One region of the Paenibacillus xylanilyticus genome, then DNA from elsewhere that is predicted to be linked to it. Evidence: riboswitches for the same ligand, from Rfam matches in the RefSeq annotation. Region 1 holds a riboswitch; each other region holds the start of a gene.
What was found. Region 1 has a riboswitch for thiamine pyrophosphate ahead of thiC (phosphomethylpyrimidine synthase ThiC). Riboswitches for the same ligand answer to the same signal wherever they lie in the genome.

Region 1 (6,413 bases):
TTCAGCCACCGCAGGCCAATAGACGACATTCCACCAGTCCTCAATATATTTCTTGCGCTCATTCTGATGCTTCAGATAGTAGGCATGCTCCCATACATCCAGCGGCAGGAGGGGTACGATGTCGGACTGGGACAGGTTCTGGTGCTTCTCCGCCTGTAAAATCTCCAAACGGTGCGCCCGTGGACTCCAGACAAGGAGAGCCCAGCCGCTGCCTTCCACTTTGTTGGCCGCTTCAGTGAATTGATTTTTGAATGCCTCATAACTGCCAAAATCCCGTTTGATCTGTTCAGCAAGCAATCCGGAAGGTTTGCCGCCGCCTCTGGGATTCATGATCGTCCAGAAGATCGTATGCAGGTAATGGCCTGCACCATTGAAGGCAAGTTCCCGTTCCCAATGTTTGACGAGTTCGAAATTATTTTTTTTACGTGACTCGGCCAGTTTTTTCTCGGCTGTATTGAGTCCATCCACATAGGATTGATGGTGCTTATCGTGATGAATGCGCATCGTCATCTCATCAATATGTGGTTCAAGAGCGTTGTAGGCATAGGGCAGAGGAGGCAGTGTGTGTCCACCAATCGGAACAGGTCTCTCCTTCACAGGAGGTGTAGAAGGTAAGGTGATGCTCTCTGTCGTACCGGAAGAAGGCGATAGACCGGAGACCTCTGAAGACTGCACCTGTGAAGAAGATGATGAAGGTGCGGGAGCTGATGGAGCTGACGGTGCGTTAGTTTTTCCAGCGATGGATGACGGCTCCTCCGCTGCTTCACGTTCGCTGCTTCCTGACAATTGAACATACTTATCCAAAGAAAAGGGTGCATCACTTACCGAATCCCGCATGATTCCAGGTTGAATCAAGGTATCGAGTACGCCGAGGAAATATTCCGATTCGCGAATAAAGTGCAGAATGACTGCCTTGGCGAGCGGGACAGCTTGCACAGCAGCACTTTGCTCGAGCAGGACGTACAGCTGCCTGATGAACTCCCGCGATTGTGAACGTGCAGAGGCGATAAGCTGCTCTACGCTTCCGATGATGTAAGGGGCAGGCGGATGGGTTCCGGGTAACAACTGTTTCAACAGCTGGTTGGCTGCCTTCTCGGTATTTTCAAATGTCACTGCCCATTCTTCAAGCAGCTTTACATAAGTGGGCTCCAGATCGGGAACCAGTGCCCGAATAACAAGCGTATGCTCTTTCTCCTGCTCCTTCCAGAATCTGATCTCTTCCAGGATGCGCAGAGGCAGCAAGGGTCCATAGCCAGACCAATTCATATGCGGCAAACCTCCATTCAATTCAATTGTCATAGCAGCCCTTCAAGGGATACACTGTGATTCACCATTTATAATCGTCCCAAAAGTATATTCTCCTGCCATGTTGTCCTATGTGTGCATAAAAAAAGAGCCCCATAGGGGCTCTGATCACCGGAAGATTCTATTCACCGGTATTGGTATTTTCCACATCGTCGCTGCTTGTCTTCGTCACATGACTCAGGAACGTAGAGACACGGCGGAGATACTCCTTCGGATGTTCCCGGAAGATCAGCTCATGATGTGCGTCCTGTACGATCCATTCCTCTGAGTAGGTGTTCGTCTGGTTGGCGGCGAGAAGCTCGGCGATTGGATAGGGTGCCTTCTCATCCTCCGTCCCGTGAATGAAGAAGATCGGGAACGGATAGTCTTTCTTTTTGACTTCCTGATACGGAATCTGCTGTAATCCGGTGCCATTCAGAACCGGGAATAACAGATTCATGATCTGCAGAGTTGGTTGTCGCGGCAGATCAATCTGGTTATGAATGTTGTGATACAGCGTATCCGGCTCTAGCAGGAAGGTGCTGTCGAGAATCATGGCATCCACGTTCTCGGTTAGCAGACCCGTCTGTAATGCTGTGCCTGCGCCCATCGAGAATCCCCAGACAACAAGCTCCTGAGCACCGCGCTGCTTGGCGAACTGAATGGCACCAAGCAATTGCTGGGACTCGGCTTTGCCTCCTGTAGCGACTGCCTTGTTCACCTGTGAGGCGAAACCATAGTCAAACATCACGACATTGAACCCGAGCTGGTGGGCATAGTGTGCCAGGTCATACATGGGAACCCAGGTTTCCTCACGATTGGCCCCATATCCATGACTGAAGATAATGGTTTTGTTGACATCCGTGTCTGCGGGGATATACCAGCCCTGCATCGTACGGCTGCCATCTGCTGCCGGGAACGTGATATCCTCATACTTCATGTTCTTGGCCTGCATTGGATTGGAGAACACGGGAGCTACGGTCGGGTTGGATAATACCCAGGCAATATAACCGTGTAGGGCAATGAAACAAAAGAGCAGAAAAAATACAACGGAGAGCAGCAACGCTACGATAATATGTTTGAACCGGATCAGCCTCGGTGATAACGAAGAAGGCAGATCGGACACTTTCGTTTGCAGCGGGGCTTCGCTCTGGGATGTCGGAAACATGATTGCCCCTCCTTATTAAGATCAATTGAAGATAACAACGAGTTCAGATCAGATAATATATCTTGGTGTCCTTGCTGACATGACAGCAAAGTCTTGCTTATATATCTTTATCGTATGTTTCCATATAGTCAAAGTCAATTGATTGGAGGCATTTGTTACGCAATTGTTATATAGTCCAAAAGATATATGGTTAACATTTCCTGATGGTGCAAATTGCAGGGGATTTAGTCTTATAAAAAGAAAATATTTACACTTCTTAACGTCATGATTTGGCTCATTTTGGTTTACAGATGAGATCGTTTCTCATATAATTTATGTAACCAAGTTTCATGTGATGAAACATGAGGAGGGCATTATGCCATGGAAGACCGCAAATTAACCGTCCGGGCTGTGGAACGGGCGCTGGATATATTATTATGTTTTACCACACGGAGCGATCTTGGACTCACGGAAATTGCGAGTCAGATTGGTTTGCACAAAAGTACGGTTCACCGTCTGATGGCAACGCTGGAGGAGAAGGGCTTTGTCATTCGTGATGCGGCCACTGAGAAATACAGGCTCGGGATTCGAATCTGGGAGCTGTCTGCTCATATGTCCCGCAGTGATGACCCTGCCATTTTGCTGCTTCCTGCGATGGAGCGGCTCAGAGATCGTTTGGGAGAAACAGTCAGTCTGTACCTGCGGGATGGCAGTGAGCGTATCCGTATTCAGGCTGTTCAGAGTGATCAGGCCATCCGGCGGGTGGCTCCGGTTGGTGTCCGTCTTCCTCTATCGGTAGGGGCTTCCAGCAAAGTACTCATGGCATTTGCGACGGAAGAAGACCGGGAGGAACTGATGAATGGCCCCGAATGGCCCGTATTTATCGATCCCGAAGTTTATCTGGCCCAGATGGGCGATATTCGGGAGAATGGATATGCGACCAGCTACGAAGAACGTGAGCCTGGAGCGGCTGCAGTATCCGTTCCTATTATGGATCGTAAGGGGAATATTGCTGCTGCGCTATCCGTATCGGGTCCCGTTAGCCGCCTGTCCCAGGAAACTTTGCACGAATATGCACCTGTACTTAAGGAAGCAGCTGCGCAGATGGGCCTCATGTTGGCCTGATCCGGCATGCAATGGAAGATAAAGGGTTGTATTTCTGACTGGCTTGCGCTAGTCTGTAATGGACAGCTCAGCGGGGCTGGAATGAATTGAATATGGAACTGCGGTACACATACCGCAACTGTTAACGTTACTGGGGGAGTCCGAATTGTCCGGACTGAGACGGGATCGCATGAGATTCCGGACCCTTTGCACCTGATCTGGATCATACCAGCGTAGGGAAGTAATCGGCGATATAACCACGAACACCTGCATAATTTAGCCTTTGGCATGTCTCCACTTGTGGGAGCTTGGCATCAGGCTTGTTATGGGTGATGGACATAAGCCGGTTCCCTCGGGAACCGGCTTTTTTATATACAGCGTCAAGCGATCATCCTCAGCAGAGGGGAGTTGTCTTCTTTTGCGGGAGAGCTGGAGTTGGGTATAACCCACTTATGCCTGTGCCAGATTCTGTCTACGCTATGCCGCTGTAATGTTCTTTCTTCGGAAGTTGGCCGTTCTTTTCTTGCCTATGCGTGGATGATATGGAACGAGTGCATGAGCAATCAAACTGGCCCAACCATGGGATGACCAACGAGGAGGAAGAGGTAGCGATGAGCACAAACAACAGAACAACAGCACAGGAACATGCAGAGCAGGGGTTGGAAAAAGGAACAGTGGCGGCTGGGCGGGTCCAACCGTTTCCCGGCAGCCGCAAAGTTTACATTCAGGGCTCACGACCGGACATTGCCGTACCCGAGCGTGAAATTGCCCTTCATGACACGAATACCCCCCAAGGGGTGGAGCATAACGAGCCGCTGCGCGTGTACGATACGAGCGGCCCTATGACGGATCCCGGATTTCACGCCGATATCCGGTCAGGTCTGCCAGCTTTGCGTGCACGATGGATTACGGAACGAAACGATGTAGAGGCGTACCAGGGACGTACCGTCAAACCGGAGGATAACGGGCTGAAGCCTGGAGGGAAGAGAACCGGAGCGGAAGAATATCCAGGCCTCCGCGGCAAACCGCTGCGTGCACAATCCGGACGCTGTGTCACCCAGATGCATTATGCGAGGCAGGGCATTATTACGCCTGAGATGGAGTTTGCAGCTATCCGTGAGGGCGTAGAGCCGGAGTTCGTCCGGCAGGAGCTGGCGAGCGGCAGGGCTATTCTGCCATCGAATATTAATCATCCCGAGAGCGAACCGATGCTGATCGGACGTCATTTCCACGTGAAGATCAACGCCAATATCGGCAACTCTGCCGTATCCTCTTCGATTGAAGAAGAAGTGGAGAAAATGACTTGGGCGGTACGCTGGGGTTCGGATACGGTAATGGATCTCTCCACAGGCAAGGATATTCATACGACGAGGGAATGGATTATCCGCAATTCTCCGGTGCCGATCGGGACGGTGCCGCTGTATCAGGCGCTGGAGAAGGTGAATGGCGAAGCCGAGGCACTCACCTGGGAGTTATACCGGGATACGCTCGTTGAGCAGGCCGAGCAGGGTGTGGATTACTTTACAATCCATGCAGGCGTGCTGCTGCGTTACATACCGATGACGGCCAAACGGATGACCGGCATTGTATCCAGAGGTGGTTCCATTATGGCGGCATGGTGCCTTGCACACCATCAGGAAAACTTTTTGTACACGCATTTTGAGGAAATCTGTGAAATCATGAAAAGGTATGATGTAGCCTTCTCTCTCGGAGATGGACTCCGCCCGGGCAGCATCTATGATGCCAATGATGAAGCCCAGATGGCTGAACTTGCTACGCTTGGTGAACTGACACAGATTGCGTGGAAGCATGATGTGCAGGTGATGATTGAGGGGCCAGGACATGTGCCGATGCACAAGATTAAGGAGAATGTCGACCTTCAGATGGAGATCTGCAAGGAAGCACCGTTTTATACACTTGGTCCGCTGACAACCGATATTGCACCAGGCTATGACCATATTACCTCAGCCATTGGAGCGGCGATGATCGGCTGGTTCGGAACGTCGATGCTCTGCTATGTGACACCAAAGGAACATCTGGGCCTGCCGAACAAAGATGATGTCCGGGAAGGCGTTATTGCTTACAAGATTGCGGCACATGCCGCTGATCTGGCCAAAGGCCATCCGCGTGCACAGCGCCGGGATGACGCGCTGTCGAAGGCCCGCTTCGAATTCCGCTGGCGGGACCAGTTCAACCTGTCATTGGACCCGGAACGTGCCCTGTCCTATCACGATGAGACACTCCCGGCTGAAGGGGCCAAGGAGGCCCATTTCTGCTCCATGTGTGGGCCTAAATTTTGCAGCATGCGCATTACGCAGGATATTCGTGCCTTTGCCGCAGTCAAGGGCTTGTCCGAGAATGAGGCTGTAGCAGCCGGGATGCAGGAGAAGGCTGAGGAATACCGTTCGCGATCCTAAGCTCGTTACAGCGCAATTTAAGCAGCCTAAGATAACTAAAAGCCGTTCTCTCCACTACTCGGAGAAGAACGGCTTTTTATAACCCTAACGCAGGCTAATATGCAATTGCTGCTCCAAATATGATGCAAGGGATGCAAGCGGGCTGTAGATCTCCGTACCTGCATTTGCTGAAGCAAGGGCAGCGGCGGGAGCCATGGACAGCTGAGCGGCAAAAATTTTTTTTTCTGGTGACTGTGCAGCAAGTTGTTGCAAGCCCGTAGTCACGGCACTCATATATCCTTCCTTATCGCCGCGCATGATCAACTCAAATGTACCGGGAATTAATGCGGCCTTCGTTCTCGAAGCGGCGGCAACGTTTGCCTGCCCGTTAGTCTCACCTTGCTGTAGCGCTTCTTGCACCCGCGCCATCGTTCCTTCAACCGTTGCTGCATTGGTAAAAGCAAGAATGTATTCCTGCGAAT
Region 2 (6,413 bases), 3.2 Mb from region 1:
GAAGCCTTTTCCCAGCAAGATCTCGCAGGCCTTGTACGTTTCGATCGGATCTGGCAGCAGCGTGACTCCATCTCCGATCACTTCTACTTTTATCATATCACAAAGTCCTGAGGCACGGGCAAGTTCAGCGATTCGGACGGCCTCTTCTGCAGTGGAAGCACCTGCGGTATTAGGAAGTAACGTGAATCGCTTCAAATCGAGTGTATCAAGGAAGTGGCGTTTATCCCGATCTTCCAAGTTCAGGCGTCGAACAGCAAAAGTCAGCACTTCGGTTCCTGACGCTTCTACCGCTTGACTCTGTATATCCAAATCCTCAAATTTGCCCGTACCCAACAACAATCTGGAAAGAAATGAATGATGTCCTATCTTCAGCATGTTTTAACCGCCTCCCACAAAATGTACGATCTCAATTCGGTCTCCGTCTCTTAAAACAGTCGATGCATGGTGCTCCCTCATCAGAATTTGGCGATTTAACTCAACCACCACAGTTTTCACCTGCAAATTAAAAGATTGCAGCAGCTGATCCACATGATTCAAATCTTCATCAATGTTCATGCTCTGCCCGTTTACGATGATGTTCACTGCATAATCTCCTTTCTGCTCAAACGCTCCGGACTCAATTCATCAATGCCAAGCTCCTCCGAAGAATGGCCAGCAATCAAATCAGCCATCAGACTGCCGGTTATTGCGCTCAGTAAGATGCCATTTCTGTAATGTCCAAATGCGGCATATAGCCCAGGTATGCTTTTATAAGCTCCCAGATAAGGCAAACCGTCAGGAGTCGCTGGTCGAACCCCTGCCCAAGCACGGATAAACTGGGCTTGCTGAATTCCAGGGACCCAGCCAGCTGCGGATGTAAGCAGCTTTTGAATACCTTCAACAGTTACATCCCGATCCGAGTGTCCTGGTAAACTGGTTGCTCCGATCCAAACTTCTCCGTTTGCTTTGGGGACAATGTATACATTATCTGCATAAACCGTCTTGTCAGGTCTGTAATCTGCATCATGTTTCGCATATTGAATTGCTGCAATTTCACCTTTCACTGGAAGAGTGGGCAGGTGAAGACCCACCTGCTTCAATATCTCTCCACCTTGTAATCCAGCTGCGACAACAACCTGCTTACACGTTAATCTTCCAATCGACGTTTCCACAGCCTGGATTCCGCTCGAATCGGCAGATAGACTTACATTCTGTACACCTTCGATTACTTTGGCGCCCATTGTTTGAGCTGCGCCCGCATAGGCATGTGCCAAATTGACAGGAAGAAGTTCACTTTCTGAAGCTCTATACAGAGCCCCGAAAGTTTCCTTGCTTATCCACGGGGCTTCACGTTGAAGATTGGAATGATCCCACCACATTTGCTCTGTAAGCAAATCTGTACTTCTTCTGTTATCGCAATACTTTTTCATCTCGTCTTCATTTCGAAATGGTGTAATGAATCCATTCTGCTGCAGGCCAATTTCAATGCCGCTTAGTCGTTGAAGCTGTTCTCTTTGCTGATGCAGTCGTTTTCTACTTTCATATGCTAGCTTTGACATCAGAGTAGTATGAAACGTCTCGCTGTCTGCAGCTAACATGCCCGCTGCGGCAGAAGATGTCTCACCTGCAATACGTGCACGCTCGATTAAAATCACTTCTTTACCTCGTGAAGCTAGCTCATACGCGATGGCACAACCTATAATGCCGCCTCCCACAACAATCGTTTCGGCATGAAGCTTGCCACGAAGTTCTCCACGTAATTGGGCCGTAAAAGCTGCTGCATTTCGGTAAAGTCTGCCACTTCGTCTTCGCCCTCTGGCTTCTCCGCTCATTCATTCACCCCCGCGTTCCGTCTTATTTTCTACCGTTCAATAGCCTGCCTCAAGGCTGCTGCTGCGCGTTGCGGATTATCACTGGTCCAGATAGATGATATTACTGCCGCACCACTTGCTCCGGCTGCACGTACAGCTGCTATGTTTGCCGGTCCAATACCGCCAATGGCAATTACGGGAACGGAAACAGCTGAGCATATTTCAGACAGTGCAGATAGCCCTCTCGGCTTGCTCCCAGGTTTACTGCTGGAGGAAAATACATGACCATAAAAGAGGTAATCTGCTCCCCGTTCTTCAGCTACTCTAGCTTCGTGAAGAGAGTGAACAGAAATGCCGAGACGAAGTCGATCGCTTTTGTTCAGGCTGCTGCCTTGGATAGTCGCCAAATTGGACTGGCCCCAATGAACCCTCTGAAATGCTACATGTTTCTCCAACTCATTCAACTCACATAGACCATTGATCACGATCCTATCAGCTGGAATTCCTGCGTACAGCAAACTGTACGCCCATTGGATTTTTTGTTCAGTGGTTAAATGTTTCTCCCGGATGTGAATATAGTCAAGCCAGGGCCATAAATTCGTTGCAATCTTTACAAAACGTTTTTCATCCCCTATGCCCGGCGAAACAGCATGCAGCTCAAACGATAATGAATTCACAAGTTTCCTAGAGATATCCGTTTGGTTTCACCTTCCCTGCCGTCACAATATGTAAGCACAAAAAAGCCACTCCCGTAGGGAGTGGCCGCGATAACATGTCAAGTTAGTTAAATGAGCTTTACATGCCAGTTGTCAGGTATACAAGCTATTAAACCATATACGAGACACCTTCATGTTCCACTTCTGAGCATTCACATTCGCTTCAAAATCGAATATTAATTTGCCCATATCATTAACTAAAACGCGCCACTTCCCTACGCTGGTATAATCCAGATCAGGTGCAAAGGGTCCGGAATCGCATTATTCCATCTCAGCCGCAACGAGCGGCCCCCCTAGTGATCGTATGAAGTTGTAGCCTATGTTACCATAGACACCTTTTTTTGTCACCGTTGATTTTTCAAACTCTTGTCGATGAATATTTTGATTCTAGAGCACTTCATTGCTGCGGAACAATTAGTTTTTCTCAGACCAGGCTTCGACGTCCCATGTTTTGGTGACCCAATCCTGATAAAATTCAGGTTCATGCGAAACGAGCAGTACTGTACCTTTAAACTCTTGCAGAGCTCGTTTTAGTTCCGCTTTTGCTGTTACATCCAGGTGGTTTGTTGGTTCATCAAACAGGATCCAATTGCTTTCACGCATCAGAAGCTTGCACAAGCGCACTTTCGCTTGTTCTCCCCCGCTAAGCGCACTCAGCGGACGAGTGATGTGCTCGTTTTTCAAACCGCAGCGTGCCAAATGTCCTCGTACTTCATTCTGTGTCAGATGGGAGAATTCGTTCCACACATCTTCAATCGGTGTAATATTGCCAGCACGGACTTCCTGTTCAAAATAAGCCGTCTCCAGATAATCCCCCAGAAACGTTTTACCGCTAATCGGAGGTATTTTCCCCAAGATGGTTTTAAGCAGCGTCGACTTACCTACACCATTACATCCAACAATGGCTATCTTCTCACCACGTTCGATTGTCATTGTCATTTTAGGCAGCAAAGGGTAGGAATAACCAATCTCAAAATCAATTCCCTCGAATACTGTTTTGCTGCTGGCACGGGCATCTTTGAATTTAAATGTCGGTTTTGCCGCTTCATCCGGGCGATCGATTCGTTCAATCTTGCCCAGCTGCTTCTCGCGGCTTTTGGCACGTCCGGATGTGGAGGCTCTTGCCTTGTTACGCTGAATGAAATCTTCCTGTTTCTTAATATATTCCTGCTGTTTCTCATAAGCATCGATATGTTGAGCTTTTTGCATATCGGCCATTTCGAGAAACTTATTGTAGTTGGCAGCATAACGCGTCAATTTAGCAAATTCCAGATGGTAAATGACGTTAACGACTTCATTCATGAACTCCGTATCATGCGAAATCAGGATGAATGCATAAGGATAATCTTTTAAATATCGTGTTAACCATTCGATGTGCTCTACGTCCAGGTAGTTGGTTGGCTCGTCCAGCAAAAGAGCCGTCGGTTTCTCGAGCAGCAACTTGGCGAGCAATACTTTCGTCCGTTGTCCCCCGCTTAGTGCAGCGACGTCACGATCAAGCCCAATAGCGGATAATCCGAGGCCATTTGCCATTTCTTCCACTTTTACATCAATCAAATAAAAATCGCCCTGCTCAAGCTGCTCCTGGATTTCACCCATTTCTTCCAGCAATTTTTCAAGCTGGTCTGGATCTGCATCAGCCATCTGGTCTGTAATGGCCATCATTTCCTTTTCCAGCTCAAGCAGGGGAAGGAAGGCATCTTTTAAAACGTCACGGATTGTTTTGCCAGGAGTCAGCTTGGTATGCTGGTCCAAATATCCGTACCGGACCTTTGGTGTCCACTCTACTTTCCCGCTGTCTTTCAGCAATTTTCCGGTCAAAATGTTCATTAAAGTGGACTTTCCTACACCATTAGCTCCAACCAGGCCTACACGCTCTCCTGCAAGTAAACGAAAAGATACATTTTTAAATAACGTGCGGTCACCAAAATTGTGACTGACGTTTTCCACTGACAATAAACTCATGAGATGAGGTTGCTCCTATCTATTTAACATTACTTTTTATTCGGTATAGTTGATACCGGTCAAGTTCTGAACTGAAACCCTATTTTAGCACAGGACCTGCCTTTTCTGAAAGCAATGTAGTAGGCGCAGCAGCCTTACTTAGTGAACAACCTTGTTAATGTAGCAATTCCCCTCAAAATACCCCGCCGCCGCGGCCTGCTTCGCATCGGTAAAAACTTCTTCAGCTCGGAAGTTATTCTTACAAGTTGCTGGATAATAATACTTTATGCCGGTAGAAGGTTCTAGCCCTCCAATGACTGCAGTTCTTTTAACCAACCTTCCACCACCGATGGCATAGGTGTTTACCTTCTGGCTCCCTACAGGCAAGCCCTGAATAAAGGCCATGATCCCCGTATCATTAATCGTATTGTACCAATCCTCCTGGGAAATAAGAGGCAGGGTAAACGTATAGGATATCCCGTTTCTTCTTGCAAACTCATTATGCCGATTAATGACTTCGGCGAGATTCTCCTGCACGCTCATGACGATGCGAGTTTGTCTGACCTGCTCAAACGAATCTGAATTTTTAAGCAATGGAATTCCACTAGTCGAAGCAAGTTCTCTTTGAAAACCTTCAATCCATTTACCCTGAACGGCATCATAGGCATATACATAACCGTCAAGTGTAAAATTAATGCTGCTTCCGTCTGAATCTGAATATGTATAGGGCATTTTAGGACTCCATACCTGGTGGTACGAATCATTAGTCTCACCAGTCAACTCCGCTTCCTTTGCTAAGATATAATAACCATCGTAATCCAGTACAACTATGGCCGGTATGTAATCAAACAGTGCTTGAATCGCCTTTGGATCATCATGTATGCCCATATTCAAGGCCATCGTCTGACTGAATGTCTGAAGTGCCAGTTCCTTATCGGCCTTTACGAATTTGGTGGAATCATAACCTGCCTCACTGTTTTGCTTCTCATTCTGGTGCATTACGTTTCCCGCGTCCAATACAGCTGTTTGGAGGGCCGATCTATATCTTTGATTAAGAAGCTGAGCTTCATCCGCATCATGAGTATTCTGAGAAACCAACCAAAAAAAGGGTAGAAATATTAGAACAAACACAATGGACAAATCAGTAATCTTCATTGAGAACCATGCCTCCATAAGTGGTAAACACTGCTGCCGCAGGAGCCGTACCATTCAGCCACTCGCGAATCAGCATGGCTGATGTCCGATTGGTATTTTTGAGTGTAACCGTGAAGAAGTCACCCATGGTCAGAGTGTATCTACGAAGCGGATCATCGGCTGCATACGTGCCCGAGACAGGGAACAATTTTTCTAAGATTTGAGCTGAGTAATATGCATCCTGTACCGTCTCATACGTTCCTGTAAATGTATCTTGATCCATCGGATCCGTGTAGTGAGGAACATATTTTTTGTGCAGATGCTCCATGGTAATCTCGTAAACATTGCCTGTTCGCGCCAACTGTTCTTCAAATTCGGCATACATCCCAGGAGAGATATAACCTTTCGTTCTGACCGAATCCACAAAACGGGTAACCGTCTGATATGTGACCATTCGCGCTATATCGTCTTGTCGATCTGCTGTTTCCGCAGTCGGATATACATATAGCAGAAGTACTGCCAGCATAACTGCTAGCAGCTTGGATACAGCATTTATCAATTGATACTGGCCTCCCTCCAAAATGCAATTCGAAGCAATTCCCCGCTATCATCTCTCATAAACTCCGGTTTATAGGAAGCGGACAGGTAAACAGGTATAATCGCACTTCGATTGATAAGCGGGTCTATCGTATACGTTTTCCCGTCAACCTGCACTTCGACCGCTGTACCCGTCATTTGTCTAACCGTATGTAACACCTCAGCTCCACTGTAACGAATTGGTTTGCTTATTCTTAATGTTGTATTTATTCTTCCTTCCATGTCTTCATTC
Region 3 (6,413 bases), 230 kb from region 1:
GTTGCCGTCTGTTCAGCACTGACTTTTCTCTTCTGGGCCAGAATGTCATTCGGGGAGCTGGATCCCGCACTCAGCAGGCGTCAGCCAGATGCCGCTGCTGGACACGTCCATGCGATGGAAGCTTCAGATAGTGTGTCTTCATCAGGCAGTAAAACAACCAGTTCAACCTACCGAGGCCGTAATCTGGCCCTGATGATCCTATTCGTTGCATTTTTCTTTCTCTATGTCGGCACGGAGATGAGTCTTGCCAATTTCATGCCTGCCATTCTGATTGAAAAAATGAACATGAAGGAAGCTGGGGCAGCTCTTAGTGTTACCTGCTTCTGGATCGCGATGTCTGTTGGAAGACTCTTCGCCGGGTATATCGCTGAAAAGTTCCAGTATCGCGTGTACATTTTGTACAGCTGTCTGGCAGCTGTTCTGCTTATGGCTATTTTTCCGTTCACCAACCAGATCTGGTCTGCTTTTCTAATTATTCTCCTGCTTGGACTGGCGTTTTCCGGAGTTTTCTCCATTGCTCTCGTTTTTGCCAGCAAAATGCTGCCAGGAACAGAAGAGTCTACGCCCAGTATCCTGATTGCATCTGGCGGAGTCGGCGGCGCCATTCTGCCTCTGCTTACCGGTTGGAGTCTGGATCATCTGGACGTTAATCAATCCACATGGATGCTTGCACTATTTGCTGGGGGTCTGCTTGTAATCAGCTTGGTTGCTTATCAGTGGCAGAACAGACAACGTGCAGCTTCCGTTTGATTACCGTCTTGCGTTCGTATTAAATTTTGGATTCACCAATTTAGCTATAATGAAAAGTGGCTCCGAAGCGTATGCTTTGGAGCCATTTTTGCTTCAATAATTGTAATGTAGACTGAAACTCATGTGGTCCAATGGTCTACATCATGATTGCCCAGGAAATAGTTTGCGGCAGGTTATTTCATTTTTGGAGTGAAAAATATCAGCATTCATTTATAAATTAAATTCAGAAGGTTTACTAAGCCTCGTTGTTGATCAAGGGAGCCACTACTTCTTTCCCTTTAATAAATGTGCGGAATACGTAACGAATAAGGGGCCCAATAATGAAAAGCTGCAGCGGAAGGGCCAGACTAAAGTTACGAGCAATGGTGTGAAGATAGGTTTCGAGCAGCGGTTTCCCCATCAATTGATCCGCAAAATAAGATGTAGCCATACCGTATAAGGACATGATCAAAACCATGCCAACAACCATGCAGCAAGACATGGCCACAATACCGAGAAGCTTGTTGGACTTGTCAAACGGCAGTGAAAAGGCAGCTTTCTGGGCTACTGGGCCGACAATAAAGGATTCCACCAGGAAAGCAACGGCAAAACACAAAACGAACTGAAACAGTAATTCAAGCGGGGATAATTTACCGATTAATCCGTTGTAAATCAGGTTGAAGGACATCATCACGATGACCATTCCTGTACACATCATCAAGCCAAAATAAATATGCTCTTTCTTCGTAGTTGGCAACTCTCTCTCATCCTCTCTGTTTACTCTGCCAATTATAAAGATCGCGAATATCTCCACATAAGTGAACATTCTGTGAATTTGATTTAAATCTCATTTGACAACTCGGAATTAGGAATCTATCATATCCCTTAATATGTAAGAAACAATTTTCTGAACTTGGGAGGTTTTCATGATGGGTTTTCAAAAGCGTATTGACCATATCGGTATTGCTGTACGTGATCTGGAGACAACACTGCGTTTCTATACGGAGATTGTAGGACTCGAATTGAAAGACCGGGTAACTCACACGAACGGTGTCATTCAACTCGCTTTCCTTGGCTTCAATGGTAGTGATGAAACGGAGATTGAATTGATTCAGGGATACAGTGATAAACTGCCTTCCGAAGGAACGGTGCACCATTTTGCCATCCACGTAGAGGACCTTGATGCGGAATATAAGCGTATCCAGGCTACGGAGGCAGAGTTTATCGACGGGGAGATCATTACGCTGCCCAACGGCTATCGATATTTCTTCATCTATGGACCAGAAAAGGAATGGATTGAGTTTTTCCAGCGCTAAACCATATATCGCATAAGGGATATTTCATACCAGAAATAACCTGTACCCCTCTGCCTTCAAACAAATATCGATTCCGATCCGCGTATCCTTCCTGATATAAGGTACATTCCCCAAAGCAATCCTCCCTTGGCTATTCCTCCAGTTCCTGACTGGACACATTCCGGCCTCTGGCCTATAATTACACCTAGTAATGCCCGTAACTTCATAGTTTCCCAGGGGAGTCGGAATTGGCCGGCTGAGAGTGTATCCCATCAAGATACTAACCCTTAGACCTGATCTGGATCATGCCAGCGTAGGAATCGGAGTATATCGAATTGGCCCAGCCATGTGCTGCAGCCACCTCTCTAACGCCTGCACGCGTCCCGGATTACGGGGCGCTTTTTTTGATGGTATCTTTTTGACACAAAAAGTACGTCATCCGGATCATAGCTGGTATAAATCGAAGGATTTATGCACCATGCTTGGATATGAAGCCAAGGAGTACCCCGCGCCACTGGCCGGACCATATGAAGGAGAGAAAAAAACAAGATGAGATGGCGTAAAATGATTGGACTCCTGCTCTTGTGTATGACACTGGTCACCGTAGCTGCATGCGGCAGCAAGGAAGCAGCACCTGCAGGACAGAATGGCAGCAGCACCACTGAAAACAGCAGCGAAGGTGACAGCGCAGCATTGAAGGATGTTAAGGTCGTGCTCGACTGGACACCCAATACGAACCACACCGGCCTTTATGCCGCCGTGGATCAAGGGTTTTACCAGGCAGAAGGTTTGAATGTCGAGATTGTACAGCCGGGAGCTGGCGGTGCGGATACGATGGTAGCCTCAAACGAGGTTCCTTTTGGGGTAAGTTATCAGGAGAGCGTAACACAGGCCCGCACACAGGACGTTCCGCTCGTCTCCATTGCAGCTGTCATTCAGCATAATACGTCTGGATTCGCCGCTCCGGTGGATCGAAAAATCAAATCACCCAAGGATTTCGAAGGCAAATCCTATGGCGGCTGGGGATCACCCGTTGAAGAAGCGGTTATGCAATCCATTATGGAAGGCGAAGGCGCCGATGTGTCCAAAGTAAAAAATATTAATATGGGCGACGCCGACTTTTTTACCGCAGTGAAACGGGACATTGATTTTGCATGGATCTTCTATGCATGGACCGGCATTGAAGCCGAGCTGCGCGGAGAACCCCTCGACATGCTGTATGTGAAGGATTATTCCGATGCGCTGGACTATTACACGCCTGTACTCGTGACGAACGAGCAGACCATTCAGAACGACCCCGAACTGGTGAAGGCATTTATGAAGGCTACTTCTGAAGGGTATCAATATGCGATTGATCATCCCGAAGAAGCTGCGGACATTTTAATCAAGGCTGTACCTGATCTCGATAAGGACCTTGTGGTGGCAAGTCAGAAATGGCTGAGCCCGAAATACAAGGATGACGCTCCGCGCTGGGGTGAGCAAAAACAGGAAGTGTGGCAGAACTACACGGACTGGATGTTCAGCAAAAAACTGCTTGATGAGCAGATCGATGTATCCCAAGCGTATACGAACGATTTTTTACCCCAATAAAATATAACTGTATAAGTCGACTTTTATGTACACCGGAACGAAGAGTGCTGAACCCATCTGTAGAAACAAAGTGGTCGCCTTTATCGCCGGATTTCCCCATTAAAAATGGAATCAAGAAATCCGGTGATAACAGCGATCGGAAGAGGGTGCTGCAATCGAAGTGGTCAAGTGTACATTCACGATGTTCTACTTACTCATCTCGAAAGGAGCCGTGATCTCTCATGGCAAGTACACTGCTTAGCATTCAAGTGATTCCCAAAACGCCGAATGGCGAAAATTCGTATCCGTATGTAGATCGGGCGATCGAAGTGATCCAGCAATCCGGCTTGAAATATCAGGTTAATCCGCTCGATACCACAATGGAAGGTGAGCTGGAGGAACTGCTGGAAGTTGTCCGTAAAATGCATGAGGTGCTCGTGGAGGCTGGCAGTCCAAGCATCATCTCCCAGATCAAAATCGCCCATAGCCCGAACGGCTTCAGCATGGATACCCTGACGGAGAAATATCGCTAATGCATACGTACTTCAAAAGTGTATGGCCGCCCATTGTGGCGGTTATTCTCTTTATAGCCCTATGGCAGGGTGCCGTGTCCCTGTTTCATATTGAGAAATGGATGCTGCCCGCACCTTCCGACATCGCACAGGAAGCAGCCTCCCAAGCAGATCGTCTGGGCATGCATGCATGGGCGACCATTCAACTCACGTTAATTGGCTTCGCGGCCGGTACGCTGGTTGGGCTGCTGATCGCCATGGTACTGCATCTGATTCCTTTTCTGAAATCTGCCCTGTATCCTTTACTTATTCTTAGTCAAAATATACCGACAATTGCGCTCGCTCCGCTCCTGCTGATCTGGTTCGGATTCGGACTGCTGCCCAAGTTGATTACCATCATCCTGGTCTGCTTCTTTCCCGTTGCTGTCGCAGCCATGGATGGTTTGACACGTACGGATGCCGCCATGATGAATTACATGCGCATGGCGGGAGCGAGACGCGGCCCAATTTTCTGGAAGCTGGAGCTCCCGCACGCACTGCCTTCCATCTTCTCTGGTGTCAAGATTGCCGCGACTTACAGCGTTATGGGTGCCATTATTGCTGAATGGATCGGAGCCGACAAAGGGATCGGGTATTACATGATGCTTCAGAAGTCCGCTTACCGGACAGATCGTCTATTCGTTGCGATCATGATTATTGTCGCGCTCAGCCTGCTGCTCTTCCTGTTTATTGCCCTGCTGGAGAAGCTGCTCGTTCGCTGGCGACCACAGAAGCGCTGATTCGCAGCAAAAGCACTATACAAGGTTAGGAAGTGAATGTGAGATGACACTCAAATATAACGAACAGGCACCACCTGCACCAGGCGGAAGCACTGGAATTTCAACTCGAGAAGAATCACTCCGCACTGCTTCCACCGCTACCTCCGATTCGGGTAAGCAGAGCCTGCCTGCACTGGAAGTTCAGGACGTCCACGCTTCCTTCCGTGAACGACGGAACAAGCTGTCTGTCCTGAACGGATTATCCCTGACCGTAGAACAGGGCGAATTCGTAGCGATCGTTGGGCCATCCGGATGCGGCAAGAGTACGTTGTTCCATATCATTGGCGGATTATTGAAACCCCAAACCGGCCAGGTTCTCATGAACGGACAGAACGTTACCGGGCAGCGGGGTAAAATCAGCTATATGCCGCAGCAGCCCGCTCTCTTTCCTTGGCGTACCATTGAAGACAACGTGCTGCTGGCCGGGGAAGTATCAGCACATACGCCACCCAAGGCAGAAGCGCTTGCGGAAGCACGGAAGTGGCTTTCCAGCGTCGGTCTGGGAGGATTTGAACAGGCTTATCCGCACATGTTATCGGGCGGTATGCAGCAGCGGGCAGCCTTTTTACGTGCCCTGCTCAGCCCGCAGGAACTGATGCTGCTGGATGAGCCCTTCAGCGCCCTCGATGCGTTGACACGCAGTGACATGCAGCGATGGCTGCTCGATATATGGGAACAGAACCGCCGATCCGTCCTGTTTATCACCCACAATATCGAAGAGGCACTGCTGCTTGCCGATCGAATCTATGTATTATCCAACCGACCTGCGACTGTGCTGCATGAGGTACATGTCCCTTTTGATCGTCCAAGACGTGAAGAAATAACGGAAGAGAAGGCTTTCCTCGAACGCAAACGGCAGATTTCGGAGTGGATGAAAGAAGAACAGAGAAAAGCCCGGCTAACTCCATAGCGCGGGTTTTTCGTTATATTTTTCCAAAACGGTGATCCGCATTCATGATATTTACGTATCAACCTTCAAAAGATAAAAGATAATTAGGAGGGGCCACTTTCATGCATTCCCAAGCTTTTGCACCACTGATTGATGCTCATATCCATTTTGACAAATATACCGTGGAGGAACAGCAGCATATGCTGCAATCTTTCCCGGATCAACAGGTTGAGGCTGTCATCGCCGTTTCCATGAATATCACCTCGGCACAGGACAATCTGGATCTGGCGAGACAGAATCCCCGATTCATCTATCCGGCTTTTGGCTTTCATCCGGAACAGCCCCTGCCATCGGCGCAGGATCAGAACCTGTTCTTCGACTGGATTGAAAGGCATATCGAACAAGCTGCAGCCATCGGGGAAGTTGGACTGCCCTACTACAATCGCCAGGAAGCAGAACAGGCAGGACTTGCTTTTGATCAGAGTGGATATATCGAGCTGCTCGAACGGTTTATTCAACTCGCCAAGCGGCATAACAAACCCATCGTGCTTCATGCCGTTTACGAGGATGCCGACATCGCATGCGACTTGCTGGAGCAATA

Region 2: linked by a shared signal. The riboswitch ahead of F4V51_RS17470 (thiamine phosphate synthase) and the one ahead of thiC (phosphomethylpyrimidine synthase ThiC) in region 1 are both predicted to bind thiamine pyrophosphate.
Region 3: linked by a shared signal. The riboswitch ahead of F4V51_RS02210 (ABC transporter substrate-binding protein) and the one ahead of thiC (phosphomethylpyrimidine synthase ThiC) in region 1 are both predicted to bind thiamine pyrophosphate.

Annotation. Positions count from the first base shown of each region.
Region 1 is NZ_CP044310.1:681,618-688,030, forward strand. Features, by position in the region: gene F4V51_RS03220 (Fe-Mn family superoxide dismutase) at 1-1,266, opposite strand, end outside; gene F4V51_RS03225 (alpha/beta hydrolase) at 1,427-2,452, opposite strand; gene F4V51_RS03230 (IclR family transcriptional regulator) at 2,813-3,556, shown strand; TPP riboswitch at 3,679-3,792, shown strand; gene thiC (phosphomethylpyrimidine synthase ThiC) at 4,147-5,952, shown strand; gene F4V51_RS03240 (hypothetical protein) at 6,037-6,413, opposite strand, start outside.
Region 2 is NZ_CP044310.1:3,971,495-3,977,907, forward strand. Features, by position in the region: gene F4V51_RS17455 (thiazole synthase) at 1-375, opposite strand, end outside; gene thiS (sulfur carrier protein ThiS) at 379-582, opposite strand; gene thiO (glycine oxidase ThiO) at 579-1,811, opposite strand; gene F4V51_RS17470 (thiamine phosphate synthase) at 1,841-2,467, opposite strand; TPP riboswitch at 2,702-2,811, opposite strand; gene F4V51_RS17475 (ABC-F family ATP-binding cassette domain-containing protein) at 2,921-4,471, opposite strand; gene F4V51_RS17480 (hypothetical protein) at 4,610-5,605, opposite strand; gene F4V51_RS17485 (hypothetical protein) at 5,592-6,143, opposite strand; gene F4V51_RS17490 (hypothetical protein) at 6,140-6,413, opposite strand, start outside.
Region 3 is NZ_CP044310.1:453,109-459,521, reverse strand. Features, by position in the region: gene F4V51_RS02225 (MFS transporter) at 1-750, shown strand, start outside; gene F4V51_RS02220 (DUF2798 domain-containing protein) at 986-1,486, opposite strand; gene F4V51_RS02215 (VOC family protein) at 1,659-2,045, shown strand; TPP riboswitch at 2,250-2,362, shown strand; gene F4V51_RS02210 (ABC transporter substrate-binding protein) at 2,574-3,614, shown strand; gene F4V51_RS02205 (MTH1187 family thiamine-binding protein) at 3,836-4,126, shown strand; gene F4V51_RS02200 (ABC transporter permease) at 4,126-4,884, shown strand; gene F4V51_RS02195 (ABC transporter ATP-binding protein) at 4,928-5,833, shown strand; gene F4V51_RS02190 (TatD family hydrolase) at 5,935-6,413, shown strand, end outside.